4 regions of the Paenibacillus sp. J14 genome follow, and region 3 is predicted to be linked to each of the others. Evidence: riboswitches for the same ligand, from Rfam matches in the RefSeq annotation. Region 3 holds a riboswitch; each other region holds the start of a gene.
The links. A riboswitch is a leader RNA that binds a small molecule or an ion and turns the genes downstream of it on or off. The one in region 3 is predicted to bind cyclic di-AMP.

Region 1 (5,442 bases), on a different contig from region 3:
CCGCCCTTCCCTTTGGTGATAATGGAGAACAGTTGGTCTGCCGTCAATTCCGATCCAATCTTCTGCAGATTTGGGCCCGCGCCGCCTTGCAATGTATCACCGTGGCAGGAGATGCAATTTGCTTTGACGATGGCTTCGGCTTGTTCTGCGTTCATGGTGATTTCAGGCATTTGCGGCTTGGCTTCTTGCGCAGCCTCTTCCCGGCTTGGCAAGGTGAACATCAATACAAGGGCTAAAGCGCCTGCGATGACGAACAAACCGCTCATGATCCACTTTTGCATTTCAATCGCCCCTCCTATGTATGCTACCTATCCATTATAACGGAACACACGGGTTGATCATAGTCTTTGTGTCCAAATTAGGAACAAAAATTATCCGTTTCCATTAAATTGTGTGCCATAAGTCATAGTCTTAATCAAAACAAGACATAAAAAAGAGCGTGCCCTTATTCAGGCAGCCCTTTATGAACCATACAATAGAACGGTTTGGACACCCCGCCAGGTGTCATCTTCTCATACAGATCGGTAATGACAAACCCCGCCTTCTGGTAAGCCCGGATCGCTCGGGTGTTCCAGGTCAGCACTTCCAGGTCAATCTGATGATCCGGCTTACGACGCCAGGCTTCCTCCACGATGGTCCTCACAAACAGCTTGCCCAGCCCGTGGCCGCATAGCTCGGGCTTCATACCGATGCCAAGCCGGGTGACTCCTTCCATCGGGAAGTACTGAGCGAAGCCGGCAAGCTCCCCCTTCTCATCCAACACGGAGACATACTGTTCGGCGCGGATCGCCGGGTTCCCAAACTCCACGTCGAGCGCTTTCATTTGCTCCCATGGCAGCCAACTGTAGATGTCATAAGGAGAATCGTAACGCCAGGTGCAAATTTCCGCGCCATGGGCTTCTTCCATCGGTACGATACGAAACGGAGACATCGTTTGGTCCATATTGCCCCCTCCTTAATTAAAGGAAAGTCCGTCGTAATTGTTCCATTATCCTCACAATAGCCGGAATTACGCAGCTTGTAAAGGTTTTTGCCTACCCTTCGGGAAATTAAAATTGTGGGATTTCTCCTGGATATTTAGCTTTGCGGCAACCTTTTTCCCGGTTGTTTCGTTATATAGATAAGAGTACAGATAAAAAAAGACCGCAAGGCGGTTCCAACGAGAACCCGGCCCAGCGGCGAATTAGTGATGATGAACAGGATGAAACCGATAGATCAATGGATTACGATTCCGCAGCGTAGACGGAATAACCGTACTTACTGAGAACACGCTTCGCGCCAACGTAGCGGTTCTGGTAATAACTGTTGCTTAGCTTGTCGATCCGGATGCCCTTGGATGAGGATGCATGGGCGAATTCACCGTCGCCGACGTAAACACCAACATGGGATACTTTGCCCGTCCCCGTCGTCTTGAAGAAGACGAGATCCCCAGCTTGAAGCTCGCTCTTCGGTACCGGTGTGCCTTGCTTATACTGAGCGGCAGACACACGTGCTAACTTGATACCCATCTTGCTGAAGACGTACCGGGTAAATCCAGAGCAATCAAATCCCGCTGTCGTGGTGCCGCCAAATTTATAAGGCGTCCCGTACACGGAATCGACGATACTGGATAGCGTCGTTGTCTCGGCTTTTGCGGAGTCGGCAAAGGCGCTACCTGCCCCCAAGGTGAATAGGAGGGCTAAACTCGTTACCGCTGCTGTCAAAGTCTTTCTCAAGATGTCTTACTCCTTCCAAGGCCTACGAGGTTAGCTTATGGATTCGGTTGAAGGTTCCCTATGATCTGCTATAGCGGTAAGTTAAAAAGTCATCTTCGGATCACGAAGTAACTCAGGATGGAGATTCTAACCTTGATTGAAATGGTAAGTTAAAAAGTCATCTTCGGATCACGAAGGATGAGACTGTTACCTTTTATAGCGAAATCAATTCACCCTTTGGTGGGTCCCCCGCTTCCCGGGTGCGTGGGAATTCGGCAGTTTCATTGTAGATGGCACCCAAGATCTTGCATAGAAATAGTTACAACAATAATTACAAAGTTGTTACCATTTACGTTCTTCATTTTACCAAAGCCGTCCAGAGATGACAAGTTTGTCGAAAAAAACGCTTCTATTGGCCTGTGTTCGCGAAGGGATTCGTGGGTAATGGTTCCTAAGAGACTAGGGCTAAAGAAAAGAGTAGGAGAAAGAAAGGGGATCCAAGGAAAAAACCCGCAGAGACGTTGTAATCAACATCCCCACGGGCTTCGTAGCGAGTTCTTATTGAACATCATCGTGATCAGCAATTTCACCGGTTACATCTTCATACTTGTCGTTGCTCATGATTCGTTTCGCGCCAACGTAACGCTCGACGTAGTACTTCTCGCTTAATTTGCTGATGACTACACCTTTGGAGGAGGAGGCATGAGCAAATTTGCCGTCGCCGACATAGATGCCGACATGAGAAACGCCTTTGCCGGAAGTATTAAAGAAGACCAAATCGCCTTCGATCAGTTCGCTCTTGTCAACCTCCGTACCCATTTTGTATTGGGATGCGGACTGATGAGGCAGCTTGATGCCGATCTTCGAGAAGACGTACATCGTAAATCCAGAACAGTCGAATCCGGAGGTTGTGGTTCCGCCTGCAACGTAGCTGCTACCAAGCGCGCCGTCGATGACACTGTCCAGTTTGGAATCGGCGAAAACGCTGCCAGTTCCAATGGTGAAAAGCATGGCAAAACTTACTGCTGCTACCGTCAAACGCTTCTTCAAGAAGTTATGCTCCTTCCAATGCCTACGAGGTTAGCTTAAGGATTCGGTTGAAGGTTCCCTATGATCCCTCTCAAACGAGATCAATTCACCCAAAGTGGTTCCCCCGTTTCCCTGGTGAAGGGAATTCGGCTTTGTTTTTCACACCTGTCATTTCTAATTTGACATCCGGCACGAATCTCCTGCCAAAGATGACAAAAATAATTACAAAACTGTTACTGAAATTGCGTTGCTGTTATTGTAACAAAGGTAGGTATCTTTTGGCAATGCTTAATTCACAAGATTAAGAGGGGAAATAGGACGGAAGGCCTTCGCCGAACGGCGAAGGCCTTGATGTTACAGGGTTTTGAGGAGTTAAAAAATTTTAACTTTTTTGTGCCTTGGACTGCCAAAGATGAAATTGAGAGGCGATCTTCCAGACCTTAAATGTGCAGCGAAAGAGAGGATAAGCCTGCTGCAGGATGAGGGCCAGCATCCCCGTCCAAATCCAAGATGCGGTGCCGAAGAGAAGGAAGAGGATCAGGCCAAAAGCCCCGAGAATTAGCGAGATAGAGATGCCCTGCAACAGGGTTCGGAAGCAAGCTAGCAGGGAATTCCAAACTCCGGCTTTAAACAAGTAGCCGAACTGGACAAACAATAGGCATTGCCGGATAAACCAACCGTAAATGAACCAGCCCAGGATCAGCCCAAGCCCAGTGAGCCAGGTTGCCATCGGAAGTTCCATCCCGGTCAACCCCGGCCAAAGCGACAGTAGTCTCGGCACAATCCAGAAGGCGGGCAACAAGGTAAGCACGAGCTCCATCGCGTAGAACAAAATTACCGGTTTACCAAATTCCTTCATTCCTCGGAACAGGGGGAAGCCGGGGTTGCGATTTTCCGCCGGTGTGAAGCCGTAGAAGATTCCCGCCTGGATCAACGGAGTCAAGATCATGCGCAGGACGATCATCCCTGCCAGCAGCCAGCAATACAACCGAACCTCGGGATTGCTCCATAAATTCATCTGTCCCTCAAGCAAGAACAGGAGTTTCGATAGCGCCGTGGGCGGCGGGTCAGGATATCTTTGCAGCAGCGCCGTTACGGCAGTATCGACCAACCGGTACAAGAACAATCCCCACAGCAGCTGGTACAGGAACAAGATGATGACCGAGGGAAATTGGCTTTTCAGGGCAGTCCACCCTAAACGAACGAAACTCATTTCTTTCCCTCCTTATAGAAGTATGGACCTAGGGTTACCACAGAAGTCCTCCAAGGATCGCTTCAAGCAGCTTGGTGACGCTCATATTGGAGCGAGACAACGTGGTTTCAGGGACTTCTGCTTTCAGATAGTTGTTGATGTGAAGGTTCTCCACCGTTAAGGTGTAGTCCGGGTCGATCTGAACCCATGCCAGCGGTGCTTTATATTGCAGCTTGATCTCGAGGCGAGAATCTTCCCCGTTCCATTGCTTGCGTACGGTGTGCCCATCGGTGAAGGTGAACAGCAGCGGAACCTTCGGATGGGTTGCCCCTTTGCGGGTAAAGACCACTTTCGACTCGTATATCTGACCGCTTTCCTGGTTGATTGGAGTGATTTGAATGTTGTCTACTGCAAAATCCGCCATTTTCCCATCATAGACGTATTGTTGAAAATACGCTTTCCAACTGCGGCCGGTCACTTGCTCAACTACCCGTTGGAAATCAGCGGTCGTTGGGTGCTTAAACCGATATTTCTGGCTGTATGTGCTCAGAATCCGCCTCATCGTCTTGCTGCCGACCTGCCGCTCGATATCCAGCAGGATTAATTTGCCGCGGTAGTACGCATTCTTGGCATAGCCATCCCCGGGACCGTATTTCCAGGCGTTCTGGGTCAAGGAAGCCGGTGAAGTAATCATGGCCGATTGGATCGGCAAATTCGGGGTGATGCCGAACTCCTGCTCCATGAGCTTATCCTCTGCATAGGAGGCAAAGGCTTCATCCAACCAAGCTTCCTCGAGTTCATTGTTGGCGATCATCCCGTAGAAGAACTGATGGGCGATTTCGTGGATGACCGTGCGCTCCAGATCATCGTATCCAGGGGAATCGCTGACGGCCCCAAACGCGGTAACTAGAGTCGGATATTCCATGCCGCCGGCCCCGTTTGCGTTCGCCGGTGGAACGACCACGGACAGCGTGGAATACGGGTACCGGCCATACCACTTACTGTAGTTTGCCAGAGCGACCTTGGCGGCATAGAAGTAGCGTTCCTTCAGATCCTTATGTGCGGGATCGAGATACAGCTTAATGCGCACGCCGGGAACTTCTGCTGAGGAGAAGGGCTCTTCCATGTAGATGAAGTTCGGCGAAGCCGCCCAAGCGAAATCGTGGACATCGTCGGCGTAGAATTGCAAGGTTTTCCGTCCGTTCTTCAAGACTGCCTTTTTGGTCTGAAAACCAGTGGCTGCCACGGTGTACGTCTCGGGCACATTGATCCTTACACTGTAAATCCCGAAGTCGGAGTAAAATTCCGAGTTCCCGTGATACTGATGGAGGTTCCAGCCTTCGGACGTCCGCCCCCGAGTCCCCACCGGCTCGTACACACTCATCTTAGGAAACCATTGCCCTGCCATGACGAAATCGTCGGCAATGCCCATACGGGCAAAAATCTTCGGCAGCTTGACGGTGAATTTCATCCGCAGCGTCAGGCTTTCACCGCCCTGGACCGGCACGGGCAGCCGAACCTTGGCTA
Region 2 (5,442 bases), on a different contig from region 3:
GCTCCAGCCATGGAAACGCCACGTGCGGAGAACGTCCGCCCGGTAAGCGTGCCGGCTGCCGAAGCTCAAAGCACAGTTCGCAAGCTGACGGATATCATCAGTTTGGATCTGATTGAGCCTTCCCTGTCCGCGTCAACACGGGACGGGATCATCGACGAAATGATTGCAAAGCTGAACGCTGAAGGTGTGCTGACCTCCTCTGCTGAGTTCAAGCAGGCGATTCTGAAGCGCGAGCAAGAAAGCTCTACCGGCATCGGCATGAACGTCGCCGTACCGCACGGGAAGTCGGTGGCGGTGCTGAAGCCAAGAGTCGTATTCGGGATCAAGCCGGAAGGCGTGGATTGGAGCAGCGCGGACGGAACGCCCGCTAAGTTGATCTTTATGATCGCTGTCCCTGCCGAAAACAAAGGCAATGAGCATTTAAAAATTCTGCAAATGCTGTCCCGCAAGCTGATGGATGACGCATTCCGCGAACAGCTGCTGCAGGTGAAAACCAAACAGGAAGCTTATCAGCTGCTGGATCAAATTCAATAATTAAACTAAGGTCCCCCGAGCCGTTGCGACGGCTTCGGGGGAATTTGCTTATTTTTGCAAATGATAAGGTACAGTCGCAATGACGATATCTTTCTTGTTAAACAAATAAGCTCTAAGCAACAAGCTCGACTGATTATGCAAAATATTCTGCCACCAGTGCCGAGGAATAAACTGAGGAATCAGGACGGTAATGTGATCGGTCTCCGCCGTTTTCCATTCCACGGTATCAATGAACTTCATCAGCGGCCGGATAATGCTGCGGAAGCTGGAGCGCAGCGTAATGAGCCGAACCCCCGGATTCCATTCCTCCCACTTCTTCTCCATCCGTTCGATGTCCTCATCATCAAATCCGACATACACCGCAACAACGTTATCCGTCAGCGATTTGGCGTAGCTTAACGAGTTCATCACGACACGGGTAACGCCCGCCACCGGCACGACGATCGTGCTGCCCTTTATGCAAGGTTTGTCTTTATCGATGTCAATCCGAAGCTGGTCGGCGATATTGATATAATGTCGATGGATCTGGTAGAAAATAAACATCACGAGCGGCAAGAAGATAAATACGAACCAGACATGTGAAAACTTCGTGATAATGAAGATGAGCGTAATGCCCAGCGTCGTCAGCATGCCAATCGTGTTAATCGTAAACCGGAACACCCAACCTTGCGGCTTGCGCTTGATCCAGCGCACCATCATCCCCAGCTGGGACAAGGTGAACGGAATAAATACCCCAACCGCATAGAGCGGAATCAGGCTTTCCGTGTCGCCGTGGAATCCAAGAACCAGCAGCGCCGAGGTTACGCCCAGGAAGATAATTCCGTTTGAAAAGCCAAGCCGGTCACCGCGCACCATAAACGCATGCGGCATGTATTTGTCCTTGGCGAGCATAAACGCCAGCAGCGGGAAGGCCGAATAAGCCGTATTGGCGGCCAAAAACAAGATTAACGCCGTAATACCTTGGATCAAGTAGTACAAGCTCCCTCTCCCAAAGGTCGATTCAGCGATTTGAGAAATCACGGTGGCCTTCGGATCTGGAGCAATGCCGTACCAATAAGCCAGCGTACTAATCCCAATAAACATGGTACAGAGAATAACCCCCATCATCACCAGCGTGGCTGCGGCATTCCGTTCTGCCGGTGGCTTAAAGTTCGGAATAGCGTTGGACACCGCCTCAACCCCAGTTAAGGCCGAGCATCCCGAACTGAACGCCTTAAGCAGCAGGAACAAGCTGACATTGGATACGGCCGTCCCAAACTCCGGCACACTGGCATGAATCCCGCCAGTCCAATACTTGTAAAGTCCCGACACAATCAGGACAAAGATGGAGGCCACGAACAAGTATACCGGAACCGCCAACATCGAGGCCGATTCTGTAACTCCACGCAGGTTCATCATCGTCAACAGCGTAATCATCAACAGGGCGATCAATACCCGTTGATCATGCAGCATCGGGAAAGCCGATGTGATGGCATCCGTACCGGCTGACGAGCTTACAGCCACCGTTAAAATATAGTCGACAAGCAGCGATCCGCCGGCCAGTAGTCCGGTTGAACGCCCTAGGTTATCCATCGCCACGATATAAGCGCCGCCTCCAGTCGGATAGGAGAAAATCGTTTGGCGATACGACAGAATCAGAATCAACAAAAGCCCAAGTACCGCAAATGAGATCGGAATCGAATACCAGAGAGCGGAAAATCCCGCCGCCATCAGGACGATCAGAATCTGCTCGGTCCCGTATGCCACGGAGGACAATGCGTCCGACGACAACACGGCCAGCGCTTTAAGTTTGCTAAGCTTTTCTCCTTCAATTTCAGTGCTTTTCATCGGTCTGCCAATCAATATCCGTTTCAGTTTGCTTCCCATGATGAGATCCTCTTTTCATTCGCAAAATAAACCTTCGATCCTGATCCATTCTTACTCCTATAGGGCTCTCATGCATGCAGCGAACAACGCAAAAAGGCCGCAGGAAAGCTGGACCTTCCCGCAGCCGCTTTGAAAAAAATCTCAAGCGTCACCGCGACAATTCCCTCTTTCGGACGCTTACGGAGTTAGCTGACGGATTCGGGCACGAAAGCAGCCCTACGCCGGTTTGGCTTACTGGCCAAATCAAGCGATTCACCCCGGAAACCGCCTCATTGGGCGAGTTTCATTGGTTCCCCCGTTTCTTTCTGCATGAGAAAGAACTCAGCGATCAGGTTTTGTCATATCAATTTTTGTTACGGATGAATCATACTCCCCGTCTGAAGAAGTGTAAAGAAGAGGGAAAGGCAAATTCGCCGAGAAAAGAGATCGGCCTTGTTCGAGGAAGCGCATACATCACTCTCTTGCATTCATTATTGCGAGCAGGCTTGAATTATCGAAGCATATATGCAAAAAAACACCGTAAGGAACGACATCAAATCGCATCCTACGGTGCTCTGCATCTCAAACAAATCCAAGTTTAAAGCGAAAGTCCCTTCAACTTCTTATCCAGCAGCTCGAACGCTAGCTGCAGCCGATCTTTCGGCACCTCACTGTAGCGGTCTCCGATGCTGATTTCAAAGGCACTTCCCCCATCCGCTTTCTCTTTCAAGAACGAGGTGAAACCAACCCCGGTTTCCCGATAGACTTCAATCAGCACGGACTCCAATCGCTCCTTGGGAACGTCCGAATGCACATGGAACATGTTCGACACCGGGATCTCCGGAACGGTCTTCATCCGATGACATTGATTAAACAGACTGGAGAGCTCTTGTGCTTGCTGATAATACTTTTTCATCTTTCCGACACGTTTCTCATAATAGTAATCCGCACTGAGAAAATAAGGATACAAGCTGATAAGATCCCCGCCGTGGCGCCTTTTCCATACCTTCGACTCCTTCGTCAGCTCCGGATCCCCGGCCAATATGGCTCCGGCAATCCCGCCGATCCCTTTGTAGAACGAGATATAGACGCTGTCGAACAGGGCGCAAACCTCAGCGGCGGTTTTTTCGTAGTAAGGCAACACTTCAAACAGTCGGGCTCCGTCCAGATGCAGCTTGATGCCTCGCTCCCGGCAGTAGGTGGATATAGCTTCAAGCTCTTCGAACGGCGGCAGTTGACCGCCGATTTCACGCTGCGGCAGCTCCAACAGCAGGCATGAGACATCCTCTGGCAGCTGACGAACGTCCTCCATCTCAATCAGCCGATCTGGATCCGCCAAGAGAATCGGCTCCAGCCCGTGCAGCTCCTTCAACCCGTCCTCCTCATGAATCTCCAAATGGCATAAAGGATGATAGGCCACACGTTTGGACCCTTTGCGGTCACACCATATCCGCAGGGCAATTTGCTGCGCCATTGTACCGCTCGGAAAAAATACAGCAGACTCCTTACCAAGCACTGCAGCCATTTTCGCTTCGAAAGCTTCCAGCGCTTGCCCTGAACCGTACATGTCACTGTCTACCCCGCCGCTGATCTCGGCAAAGGCCTGCTTCAACACTTCTACATTGCGTTTTCCGTGGCCCGCCACTTGATAAACTGTCCGTTCAAAGGCTGCCTTCAGTGTCCGCCTATCCAGTACTCCATCATTTCCATACATGCTCCTCACCGCTCCTCTCCCACGCTGTCTGTCTAATTTCAGTATGATCATGCTTATTATAACGCCATTTGAAGCAGGAAACGATGATCCAGATTGATCGGAGGGGCGAAGCAGTCTTATAGGACCCCTTCTGCACATTATCCCTTTCATTCAGTGTGAAGAAATCGAAAAGATGAATGATGAAATAGTAAAAAGAACGCCTGCAAAAGCAAGCGCCCTTTCTAATTGCTATGGGATTAAAGCTTGAACACGTTCGTCAACCCGTTCATATTCTCGGACAGTTCGACCAATTTACAGGAGGTCTGCTCGATATCCCCAAAGATCTGCTCCTGCGTACCCAGCTGATCTTGAATAACGCCAGAGACTTGCAGGCCCGACTCGATCGTGGTGTTCACATCCTCCAGCGTTGCGGTCATTTCCTCCAGCGCAGCGGCTTGGGTGGTAACCCCGTCGGAAATATCGTTCAACATGGCGAAGGTGTTCTCGATATTATCGATGATTTGCTCGATATTAACCTTCACATTCTCGGATTGCGTGACGCCTTGCTGCACCTTCTCTTCCGTCTGAGCAACCGCAGACACGACACTGCCAGTACGAACTGTCATATCTTCGACCAAGCTGCTGATTTCCTGAAGGGAGTGATTCGTATCCTCGGCTAATTTCCGGATTTGCCCGGCTACCACCGCGAACCCTCTTCCCTCTTCCCCGGCCCGGGCCGCTTCAATCGCCGCGTTAAGGGCTAACAGGTGGGTCTGTTCTGAAATTTGTTTAATGATGCTGATAACCTCGGTAATTTTCTGGCTTTGTTCCTCAAGCCCAAGCACCTCGCTGTTAACGTGCTTCGTATTCGCTGCGAGCTCGTTAATCGCCTCCACGATCGATTCCACCGAACGCTTCCCGCCTTCGGCGGAACGCATAACCGATTGGGCTTGCTCCGCAATGCGGCTTGTCAGTTCTGCCGTCGTCTGCGAATGGTTCGTAATTTCGGAGATCGCAACCGCCGTTTGCTTCATGCTTTCTGCATTTTGGGTAAATACGGATAACAAATGCTTGATGCCTTCGTTAATTTCGTGCACCTGCCCATTCGCCTGCTCAATGATGCGGTTTAACTCTTCCGAAGACAGCGTCACTCGTTCGGAGGAGGATTGGATGGATGCGATCAAATGCTTCAAGTTATCTCTAGCCTTCTGAAGCGAGCGGATCATTTGCCCAGCCTCGCCTTGTTGAAACGTATGTATTTTGACAGATAGATCGTTTTCTGCCATGGAATTGGCCAGCCTCGCGCCCGCTTTAAGCGGACGAACTAGAAAAGCTTCGGAAATAAACGCAGATATCACTTGGAAAATGAG
Region 3 (5,442 bases):
AATTTTCTCAGAAATAATAAGTGCGTAAGTCAGCAAAAAAATGATTAAAGCCCAAATGGCCTGTTGTTCCATACTATTCCCCGTTCCCTGCTAGTAAGCCTTCTTCCCATTTCATGATGGATTGATAATCGTTTCAAACTGCTCAATATTTTTCTTAGCCCCAATGATAACCATAATGTCGCCTTCATTTAACTGATCCATCGCAGTAGGGGCTACCAAGACTCCGCTATCCCGATGAATCGCCACAATGCTGCAGCCAAAACGCGTTCGCGGATTAATATCAGCCAGGCACTTCTGGTGCAAGCATGCCGGAACGTTCATCTCGACGATACTGTATTCCTTCGACAGTTCAATATAATCCAGCAGATTCGGAGTAACCAGCTGATGGGCCACACGAATCCCCATGTCGCGTTCCGGATAGATCACCCGATCCACTCCCAGCTTCTCTAAAGCCCGGCCGTGCAGAAGCGAGATCGCCTTGGCGACTACCGTTTTAATACCCAGGTCTTTAAGGAGAATGGCCGCCAGGATGCTCATTTGAATATCGGTGCCAATCGCCACGATGCCGCAATCAAAATTGCGAACCCCCAGCGACTTCAGCACCTCTTCTTCTGTGGCATCAGCGACAACGGTATGCGTGAGCCGATCGCTAAGTTCTTCCACGATCTCTTCATTCCGGTCGATGCCCAGAACCTCATATCCTAACTCCATTAATTCCAAGGCTAGACTCGAGCCGAACCGCCCCAAGCCGATGACCACAAACTGCTGCTTTTTCATTTTTGCCCATTTTCCCCTTATCCTATAATGATTTTACCTTCTGGATGGCGATACAACTCTTTCCCCTTCCTTGGACCAATCGCATAGGCGAGCGTCAAAGGCCCCAGCCGTCCGGCAAACATCGTAAGACTAATCACTACTTTTCCAAAATCCGTCAGACGCTCCGTTAAGCCCATCGACAATCCAACGGTTCCAAAAGCGGAGGTCGTCTCAAACAAGATAGAGAGGAAATTTGCATCTTCCGTAGTGGACAATACCATCGCTACAGCAACGATGACAAACAGCGCCATCATCGTAATCGTCAGCGCCTTAAAGATCCGTTCCTCAGCCATCCGGTAACGGAATAACACCAAATCCGTCCGTCCACGGATCATGGAGATCACCGCACCGATAAGAATCGTAAAGGTAGTCGTCTTGATCCCGCCCCCTGTTGAGCCAGGCGAAGCCCCAATGAACATCAGGATGATCATGAAGAATTGCGTAGCCTGACGCAGCGAACCGGTATCAAGGGTAACCACCCCTCCCGAACGCGGCGTGACCGATTGGAACAAAGAAGCCCAGATTTTGCCGCTCCAGCTAAGCGGCTCCAACGTGCGTGGATTCGTGAATTCGAACACGAAAATGACGATCGTACCAATCGCAATCAGGACCGCCGTCATCGACAGCACGACCTTGGAATGAAGCGACAATTTGCGATGCTTGCGATACTCCGCCAGATCGGACAAGACAATAAAACCAAGACCGCCGGACACGATAAGTAAGATGGATACAATGTTAATCAAAGGATCGTTCACGTAGGGGATTAAACTGCGATATTCTCCAAATAGATCAAATCCTGCATTATTAAACATAGAAATCGAATGCCAAATTCCAAAGTACAGCGCCCGGCCAAACGGCATATCAAAGGCCCAGCGGAGGGTAAGGAACACCGCTGCACCGGACTCAATCAGCAGCGAATACACCAGCACCTTGCGAATTAAGCGAACGATGCCTTCCATTGAACTCTGGTTCATCGCTTCCTGGAGCAAGAGACGGTCTTTCAGCGAGATTCTCCGTTTCAGGACGAGGGAGAACAAGGTAGCCATGGTCATAAAGCCAAGCCCCCCGATTTGGACAAGCAAGATAATGACGATGTGGCCAAAAGTTGAAAAATACCTTCCCGTATCCACTACAAACAGCCCCGTTACACAAGTTGCCGAAGTTGCCGTAAACAATGCATCAACAAATGGCGTCGGTTCCCCGGACGTCCCGGAGATCGGAAGCATAAGCAGCAGACTTCCCAGCAAAATGATGAGGGCAAACCCAATCACTAATACCTGCGGCGGAGAAAGGTTTATTTTCTTCGTATTCAACGCGTTCACCTCATCGTCTTCCTGAAAAAAGAACAAAAGAAAAAAGCACTGGAAATCCAATGCCTTTCGGTGTTTGGTTCCTGATGCACAAGCCTACGAGGTTAGCTGACGGATTCGGACATGCCCAGTTGCCCTATTCGCGGACGCTTCATCCTCCCATGTAAGAAGTTGAAGCTCCGGGAAATTCACCCCAAAATGTACGGTTCCCCCGTTTTCATTACGAAATTCGGCCAATCTTTTCAATTGTTTTCATTCATTTTTCGTCAAATGGATTATATCCCTTATTGCGTCCCACCACAAAGCTCTATTTTCAAGAAAAAGACCCGAAAAAGACGAAATCAGGGATTGTGCAGATCAACTTCCCCCCCAATCTAAATGATGCGTAGACTTGCCGAAGTTTTTGCCGTTTCTCGTCAATTTTGCCCTCCGTCTGGCGCAGGGGGGATTGCTGTGTTATCTTTACTTTGACGAACTTGATCAAAAAACATACTTCATATTATTAAGAAGAGTACGTTTCCCAGAATTTATTTCAACTTAATCACAAAGGAGTTTTGCGAGTGAATTCCCCTTTGACGTCAAATGGCCGCCGCAGGATGAAGACCAAAAATCTGTGGCTGCTGGCCGCCCTCGGATTCATTGTGTTCGTGGCCGTTCAACTGTTCCCGACCACCGATTCGGAATCGTTGCAGTTGCAGCAATCGAATGAGGTGATCAGCAAACAAGAAGCAGCCGCCAGTGCAAGTGAATTTGTCCAATCGGTACTTGGGATCGACCTGCCGAATCCCGCGAAGGATAAAGCATTAATTACATACGAAACGCGTTCCGATCTGTTTGGTTACTTAACCAAAGCCGATCTGCTCGCCCCATACTTAAAAACGTATGACAAGCAATTTCCCTATGATGTATTTCGTGTCCGTTACACGGATCCCACTGAAGCGTTAAGCGCGGTGACCGTAGATGTTCATATGACCACGGGTAAAGTCGTTGGCTTCGAGGAGATTAGTTCCTCCAGCAACGCCACCAAGCAGATGATGCTGGATGTAGGATCGGAAACGACCGATTCCATGAAGGCATGGGAAGGGGATCTCTCGCTAGCGGAGAAAGAGGAGCTGGCACAGCCTTACCTGAACGCTTTCGGATTTAAACCAAGCGATCTGGAGCTGGCCTCCGGTGAAGGGGATGTAGGCCTCCTCTACCGTATCCAAGGCTACACCTTAGGTGAATCGCAGGCGGAAATCAAGCTTAGCTTCGAATACGGTAAGGTTTCTTCGTTAGAGAGCTATTTTAGTGTACCTCAGGCACATCTGGACTACGTTGCCGGGCAGACCAAAATCGCCAGCTGGCTTACCTATGCGGGTTATGCCCTGTTGACGTTCGTGCTGGCCATTCTGGCGATCGTCTACAGCGCGCTGACGCGAGTTCATACCTCGTTTAAGCGGGGAATTTTCCTGGCATCGGCTTACTTCGTGTTATCGACGATTGGAACGATCAACATGATTCCGGTGTTCCAAAAAGACGGCCTTGAAGCCGGTGTACTTGTCTTTGGCCTCTTCTTCCAAGGTCTGGTGACCTTGTTCCTGGCCGCTTCTGTGTACTTCTCGCTGGTGGGCGGCGACGGACTGTGGCGGAAGAACGGGATCAACCTCTGGGCAAGATCAAGGGAAGAAGGGTATGGCCGTTCCATCCTGACCTCTGTGGGCGATGGGTATGCCTGGGCATTGATCCTGTTAGGCGTTCAATCTGTGGTGTTCTTCATTTTAGAGCAAACGATTCATACCTGGTCCACGACCGATGCAACGCAATCGCCGTACAACATGGTATATCCGGTATTGTTCCCGCTGCTGGCTTGGGTGGCCGGGATCGGGGAAGAAGCGGTGTATCGCCTCTTCGGGATCCCGATGCTGAAGAAAATGTTCCGCAGCACCTTTATCGCTTGCCTGTTGTCGACCTTAATTTGGGCGTTTGGCCACACGTTGTACCCGATTTATCCGGTCATTTCGCGCCCGATCGAATTAACCTTTATCGGACTGCTGTTCAGCTTCGTGTTCCTGCGTTACGGCTTCGCGACCGTTGTCTTCTCGCATGTCATCTTCGACAGCATTCTGATGGCCCTAAGCTTGATGTTTATGGGCGGAGCGCTGAATATCGTCGCCGGGTTGTTCTATATCGCCTTGCCGGCGATCGTGGCGTATGTGATTTACTTGTTTAACCCGCCAAGCAAGGAACGAAAGACCCCGCCGCCGCAACCAAAAGAGGAGCCGTATTTTACGACTCCTCTGGCGGATCTTCGTCCCGAAGGGCATTAAGAATTTGACGGGCTAATTTATCCCCGATAGAAAGAGGCCGAAAGTCTTCGACGGAGGCCTCTTTTATTTTTTTCAACGATCCAAAATGTTTCAGCAGCGCCTTCCGGCGTTTCTCGCCGATGCCAGGGATGGAGTCCAGCCGTGAGGCGACCATCGACTTGGCGCGCTGTTCACGGTGGAACGAAATGGCGAAGCGGTGCACCTCGTCTTGAATCCGCTGCAGCAGGTAGAACTCCTGGCTGTCACGCGGCAAATAGACTGGCTCCGGCGGATCAAACGCCATCAGCTGTGCGGTTTTATGCTTGGCGTCCTTCACCAGGCCGCACACCGGGATGTGTAAGCCGAGCTCGTTCTCCAGCACGTCGGTGGCTGCCGAGATCTGCCCTTTGCCTCCGTCAACCACGATCAGATCGGGCAGCGGCAAGTTCTCCTTCAACACCCGTTCATAGCGTCGGCGAATGACCTCACGCATCGTTTCGTAATCGTCCGGTCCTTTGACGGTTTTTACTTTATATTTACGGTATTCTTTCTTGGCCGGCTTACCGTCAATGAACACCACCATGGCCGAGACCGGGTTCGTCCCCTGAATGTTGGAGTTATCGAACGCTTCAATCCGCGACACGGACTCCAGGCCAATCGCCTTGCCGAGATTCTCGGCCGCCTTCGAAGTGCGTTCCTCATCCCGTTCGATCAGCCGGAATTTCTCATCCAGCGTGATGCGTGCGTTTTCCTCGGCCATCTTGGTCATCTGCCGCTTTAAGCCGCGCTGCGGCACCAGCGTCTTCACGCCCAGCCACTCCTGCAAGGCGGCTGGAGCGTCAAGCGCGCCGGCCTCCTCTTGTTCTTCCGGCTTCTCCGGCAGCAGAATCTCCTGCGGCAAGGCCGGGTTGTCGCTGTAATACTGCGTCACATAAGACATAAAGTCGCCGTAGGCGTCACCGTAGAACGGAAAGACCGACGCATGCCGTTCGATCATTTTCCCCTGACGCATGTACAGAATCTGAACG
Region 4 (5,442 bases), on a different contig from region 3:
GCCTCCCCAGGCTTCAACTGGATTGGGATCATTGGAGGGATCTCCGTTGGCGAACCGCTCCGGCATAATCTGATAGAAGACCGCTTGCTTTGCCCATTCCGGCACTCGGACTACTTCGTTCTCATGAATATACGGAAATTCAAAGCATTCCCCCGGCGGTTGAGGAGCCTCCGATTGAATGCCTGTGTCCAGCAGGTACACCGTTTCAGTTCCCGCCGTAAGCTTAAAGGCATAAGAAAGACGTTTGAACTTGGGACGCACCGCGACCTCCCAATAGTCGAACATGCGATCATGAGCCGTTTTTTCCATCGGCAGCTCCTGGTAGGTTCCTGTCCAATCGTATTTGTCCCCGGTCATGGCCAACACTTGCTCCACATCATCCCGTTTCGTCCGGATGCGAAGATGGATCGTCGATGAGTCATAGGCATACGCCCATTTGTCCCGGGGCACGTGGTAGAGCGCTTCAAGCAGCACAGATTGGCGCCTCCTCTCGTAAATCGCTAGGGTTGTGATGATGTTCATTATTCCCCAAGGCAGCAAGGAGCATGAACCAAATGGGTAACATAATTCAGATTTGAATTGACCAAAGTATGATAAATAAGATTTACGAGGTGTTAAAGGGCAGTTCTGTGAAAACTTTTGAATATCATGAAAATTGTTTTGCATATATATGCATTCTGATTTATAATTAGCCCAGTAATCATCGTCGTGTGATAAAAAGAAAAGCAGAATAGGAGAGAAAAGCATGAAAAAATGGGGCATGTTATTCATAGCGGTCTTGATGGTGACTATGGTGCTGGCCGCTTGTGGTCAGGAAAAAAATAACAGCGGCAACGCGGCAAACAACGCCGGTCAAGCTGCGAACCAAAATGAGACTCAAGCAGGTGGGGATCAAACCGAACCGGCTAAGAAACTGATCGTAGGCATGAGTGCGGACTTCCCGCCATATGAGTTTCATATCAAGAACGATCAAGGGGAAGACGAAATTGTTGGTTTCGACGTAGAAATCGCTAAGGAAATTGCCAAGGATCTGGGCGCGGAGCTGGAGATTAAAGACTTGAAATTCGATACGTTGCTGAACGAGCTGTCCAGTGGACGTGTGGATCTTGTCATTTCTGGTCTTAGCCCAACTCCAGAACGTGCAGAGCAAATTGATATGTCGCAAATTTACTACAAAGCAGAGCAAGCTGTGGTAGCCCGTGAAGCGGACAAAGACAAGTTCAGCACAATGGAATCGCTGGAAGGTGCGAAAATCGGTGTTCAGCAAGGGTCTATTCAAGAAGAGATGGCCAAGGAAATCCCGAATGCGAAGTTGACTTCGCTGGCCAAAATCAATGATATCATTATGCAGTTGAACTCCAACCGTGTTGATGCTGCGATCTTGGAAGGTCCTGTTGCAGAATCGTTTGTCAAAAACGTCAAAGGCCTGGTTATCACTGATGCCAAGCCGGTAACTGAGGATGAAGGCTACGTGATTGGCATTAAGAAAGGCAACAAAGAGCTGCTGGATCAAGTCAATAAGACGCTTGATCGCTTGATTAGTGCAGGCAGCATTGATCAATTCGTTGCTGAAGCTAGTGAACTAGCCGAAAAATAATCACGATATCCATCCACAGAAAATAGCGAAGCTTTCGCTATTTTCTGTTTTTTTGCTTAAAGGTTTGAGGTGAAGGAGGAGGAAGGAAGGCGTTATGGACTTAATTTCAATGTTTATGGAATATCGCAGTTACTTCTTGGCCGGTGTACAATATACCCTGCTCTTGGCAGCGATCAGTGTCTTTTGCGGCTTTATTCTTGGGTTGTTGATCGCGCTGGTGCGGATGTCGCCATGGGGGATACTGCGGTTTCTAGGGCATGCGTGGGTGGAATTTTTGCGCGGCACCCCTATGATGGTGCAGCTGTTGATTATTCACTACGGGTTCTCATTTATGTTTGATATTAATTTCAGCCCGCTTCAGTCAGGCGCGATTACTTTATCCATTAACAGTTCGGCTTATCTGGCAGAAATTTTTCGTGCCGGCATTCAAGGTGTTGATCGGGGGCAGGGAGAAGCCGCTCGTTCTTTAGGGATGACCAAAGGGATGGCCATGCGTCACATCATTATTCCGCAGGCGATCAAATCGGTGCTCCCAGCGATTGGCAACGAGTTTATCACGATCATTAAAGAATCGTCCATCGTCTCGATCATCGGTACCGCTGAGCTGATCTATCAGGCGCAGTCGGTCGTGACGATTACGTATGACGGGATGACTCCTTATTTAATCATCGCCATCATGTACTTTATTCTGACATTCACGCTGTCTCGGATTTTGGGCGTGTTCGAAAGGAAGTTGAAGACCAGTGATCACCGTTAAAGGTTTGCATAAAAAATTTGGCCAACTCCATATTTTGCGCGGGATCGATCTGGAAATCTCCAAAGGCGAAGTTGTCGTTGTTATCGGTCCGAGTGGATCGGGGAAGAGTACGTTTCTCCGCTGCTTGAATCTGTTAGAGGTTCCGACCGAAGGGGAGATCACCTTTGAGGGTGCTTCCATCACTGCCAAAGGACATGACATCAATAAAACCCGCGAGAAAATGGGGATGGTATTCCAGCATTTTAACCTGTTCCCGCACAAAACCGTACTCGACAACATTACGCTAGCGCCAATTCGCGTGAAGAAGCTCGATAAAAGCAAAGCGGAAGCGATCGCTATGGATCTGCTTCGCACGGTTGGACTGGAGGATAAGCGGGATGCTTATCCGGCGCAGCTCTCCGGAGGTCAGAAGCAGCGGATTGCGATTGCCCGCGCATTGGCCATGGAGCCGCATGTGATGCTGTTTGATGAGCCAACGTCAGCTCTGGACCCGGAAATGGTCGGAGAGGTGCTTGACGTCATGAAGAACCTGGCTGAGCGCGGCATGACGATGGTTATCGTTACGCATGAGATGGGATTTGCCCGTGAGGTCGGCGATCGCATCCTGTTTATGGATCAAGGCGTCATTTTGGAGCAAGGCACGCCGCAAGAGGTGTTTGGGGCGCCAAAGCATCAGCGGACGCAGGACTTTTTAAGCAAAGTATTATAAATTTGAGGAACCGTTCGAGGATTCGGGCGGTTTTTTTTGTCCTCGGAGGGATCGACCCTATGCTCTAAGTTTACACGCTTTTTACTTTTGAACACAAAAATGTAACCAGTCCAGTCAAGGGATTCCGCCATTTGGTGGGATTTACCTGGCCTATTGGTTACAAAATTGTGATATATTGAGTAGGCCGAAACCTGAACTTGAGGTGCGGGGGACGAAAGATGAAAGCAGAAGCGGTCAAGCTGACTGTTTTCTTGGGGTGAAGCGTATCGAGGCGATGCGCCGGGAATGATCCTTTTTCCCGAATCCGACAACTAACTCCGCAGGCGCAGTAAAAAGGAGGGCAATTCACTTGAATACTCGTATTTGGTCTAAACTTGCAGCAACGGCGCTGATTGCCGTAAGCCTTACGATTCCGATGCAGACGATATCCGTCCATGCAGACGCGGTACATAATGCCGTGGAAGGAGATACATTTTATCTTCTTGCCAAAAAATATGGCGTAGACATGAATAAACTCATGGCTGCCAACCCATCCATCAATCCAAGTAATATATACGCTGGATTGAAAATCACCATTCCGGGCGTTCAATCGCAATCGGCAGGAGTAGCTTCTGCTGCTCCGGAGAAGAAGGAAAGCGCAGCGACGACAACCGCATCCGCTTCCAAGCTGAAAGTGATGTCCACTGGGAACGTGGTTGAAGCGTGGGGGAAAACCTTTACTTACTCGAAAACGATTAATGTGAAAGCTTCGGCGTATTCGGCATCTGCTAGCGAGAATGGAAAATGGGGCGCGGTTGACTACTTCGGCAACCCGCTGAAGCTGGGCACCATCGCGGTTGATCCCAAGGTCATTCCGATGGGCACGAAGGTGTTGGTAACCGGGCATAACCATGATGGGCTGCCGGATCAAGCTTTTGTAGCTACGGCTACTGACCAGGGGGGCGCTATCAAAGGCAATCGGATCGATATCTTTATTCCAGGCAGTGCGGCAAATGCGAAATCGTTTGGGTTTCAAGATGTGAAGCTTTACGTAATAAATTAAACATCGGTGTGAACCAAAAAGTCGGTCAGGATGTATCCTGGCCGACTTTTTGGTTGATCTGGAGAATTGACGATTCGTCACGGGTCAGCGGTATTTGGTCGTATGCAGCAGCTCAGAAAGATCAACAAATTGATACCCTTGTGCCTGCAGGGCGTCGATAATCTTCGGCAAAGCCTGAATGGTGCCGGTTAAGTCGGAGCCGACGCCGCCGCCTGAATGCTGAAGGATGATCGAGCCGGGTCCCGCCGTGCTCATCACATTGGAGATCACTTTATTTTCGTCGATCCCTTTCCAATCCTGGGAATCCACATTCCAATTCACGAGGGTGTAACCGTTCTTCTTCGCCCATTTGACCTGTTCTTCCTTAATTTCCCCATAAGGCGGCCGAATCAATTGGGGACGGTATCCAACGACGTTCTGAATAATTTTCTCCGTGCGCAAAATCTCGCTCTGGAACTGCTTAATGGAGCGGTTACGGAAGTTCGGATGACTATAGGAATGGTTGCCGATGAGGTGGCCTTCGTGACTCATCCGCCTCAACAAGCCGGGAAACTTCTTTGCTCGTGCCCCAACCACAAAGAAGGTGGCTTTGACCCCTTTGCGGTGAAGCACGTCTAAAATTTGCGGTGTAAACCGCGGATCCGGCCCGTCATCGAAGGTCAGCGCAATCTGCTTCACCTCCGGCCCCCGGAAGATGAAGGTTTCTGAATATTTGCGGCGCAGTTCGCCAAGATCGGCTGACGCGGCACCGGCAGGTATAAATGGATCTTTTTTGTCCGCCTGATCCCCTTGAGATGCTGGGCCCCTGAGTTCGAGATCCCGTGCCGTATCGGCTTTGACGGGATACAGTTCGCTCCCGCCTGCCAAGATCAGAGAAGCGGTCATGCAGCAGACCAGAGCTCTCTTCAGTTGTATAAGCAATTTGAAGTCCCCCTTCATCCCAAAACTATATATGTTCTCTAGTATCCCCTAACTTTTGCAGATCATAATGGATGTTGCAAAATCGCGCGAATTACCGCTTAAGACTGTTGTGAGAGATGTCACAGACGATCCCGCTAAAAAAATGCATCCTTTGATGAAGTGTAATCAAATGGGTGGGGGGAGCTTATGGCAATCGTAGTGGCGAACGAGGAAATATCACCAGGAGTGCTCAAACTGTCGGTACAAGGGCGATTTACGGGAAAAATGGGGCAGTTCTACATGTTGCGCGCCGGGGAACGTTACCCGTTATTGTCCCGACCGATCAGCATTTTTGATCTTGAAGAAGATCGACTGGATTTCTTGATTCAGGTTGCGGGAGAAGGGACGACTCGGTTATCTGAACTGAAGCCGGGCGA

Region 1: linked by a shared signal. The riboswitch ahead of M891_RS0112555 (C40 family peptidase) and the one ahead of M891_RS0119925 (TrkH family potassium uptake protein) in region 3 are both predicted to bind cyclic di-AMP.
Region 2: linked by a shared signal. The riboswitch ahead of M891_RS0100860 (APC family permease) and the one ahead of M891_RS0119925 (TrkH family potassium uptake protein) in region 3 are both predicted to bind cyclic di-AMP.
Region 4: linked by a shared signal. The riboswitch ahead of M891_RS0101795 (3D domain-containing protein) and the one ahead of M891_RS0119925 (TrkH family potassium uptake protein) in region 3 are both predicted to bind cyclic di-AMP.

What each region holds. Positions count from the first base shown of each region.
Region 1 covers NZ_JADQ01000029.1:17,799-23,240, forward strand. Annotated here, with positions in the region: gene M891_RS23875 (c-type cytochrome) at 1-281, opposite strand, end outside; gene M891_RS0112545 (GNAT family N-acetyltransferase) at 446-943, opposite strand; gene M891_RS0112550 (C40 family peptidase) at 1,224-1,715, opposite strand; cyclic di-AMP (ydaO/yuaA leader) riboswitch at 1,720-1,982, opposite strand; gene M891_RS0112555 (C40 family peptidase) at 2,253-2,744, opposite strand; cyclic di-AMP (ydaO/yuaA leader) riboswitch at 2,749-2,885, opposite strand; gene M891_RS0112560 (hypothetical protein) at 3,106-3,936, opposite strand; gene M891_RS0112565 (M1 family metallopeptidase) at 3,971-5,442, opposite strand, start outside.
Region 2 covers NZ_JADQ01000002.1:19,151-24,592, reverse strand. Annotated here, with positions in the region: partial or broken gene M891_RS23015 (fructose-specific PTS transporter subunit EIIC) at 1-534, shown strand, start outside; gene M891_RS0100860 (APC family permease) at 583-2,400, opposite strand; cyclic di-AMP (ydaO/yuaA leader) riboswitch at 2,560-2,737, opposite strand; gene M891_RS0100850 (threonine aldolase family protein) at 2,978-4,093, opposite strand; gene M891_RS0100845 (methyl-accepting chemotaxis protein) at 4,330-5,442, opposite strand, start outside.
Region 3 covers NZ_JADQ01000070.1:4,690-10,131, reverse strand. Annotated here, with positions in the region: gene M891_RS0119935 (SLC13 family permease) at 1-72, opposite strand, end outside; gene M891_RS0119930 (potassium channel family protein) at 112-777, opposite strand; gene M891_RS0119925 (TrkH family potassium uptake protein) at 795-2,138, opposite strand; cyclic di-AMP (ydaO/yuaA leader) riboswitch at 2,205-2,371, opposite strand; gene M891_RS0119920 (type II CAAX endopeptidase family protein) at 2,723-4,435, shown strand; gene uvrC (excinuclease ABC subunit UvrC) at 4,395-5,442, opposite strand, start outside.
Region 4 covers NZ_JADQ01000003.1:75,325-80,766, forward strand. Annotated here, with positions in the region: gene M891_RS0101775 (alpha-glycosidase) at 1-474, opposite strand, end outside; gene M891_RS0101780 (transporter substrate-binding domain-containing protein) at 746-1,597, shown strand; gene M891_RS0101785 (amino acid ABC transporter permease) at 1,692-2,354, shown strand; gene M891_RS0101790 (amino acid ABC transporter ATP-binding protein) at 2,341-3,063, shown strand; cyclic di-AMP (ydaO/yuaA leader) riboswitch at 3,236-3,404, shown strand; gene M891_RS0101795 (3D domain-containing protein) at 3,413-4,105, shown strand; gene M891_RS0101800 (polysaccharide deacetylase family protein) at 4,190-5,026, opposite strand; gene M891_RS0101805 (dihydroorotate dehydrogenase electron transfer subunit) at 5,213-5,442, shown strand, end outside.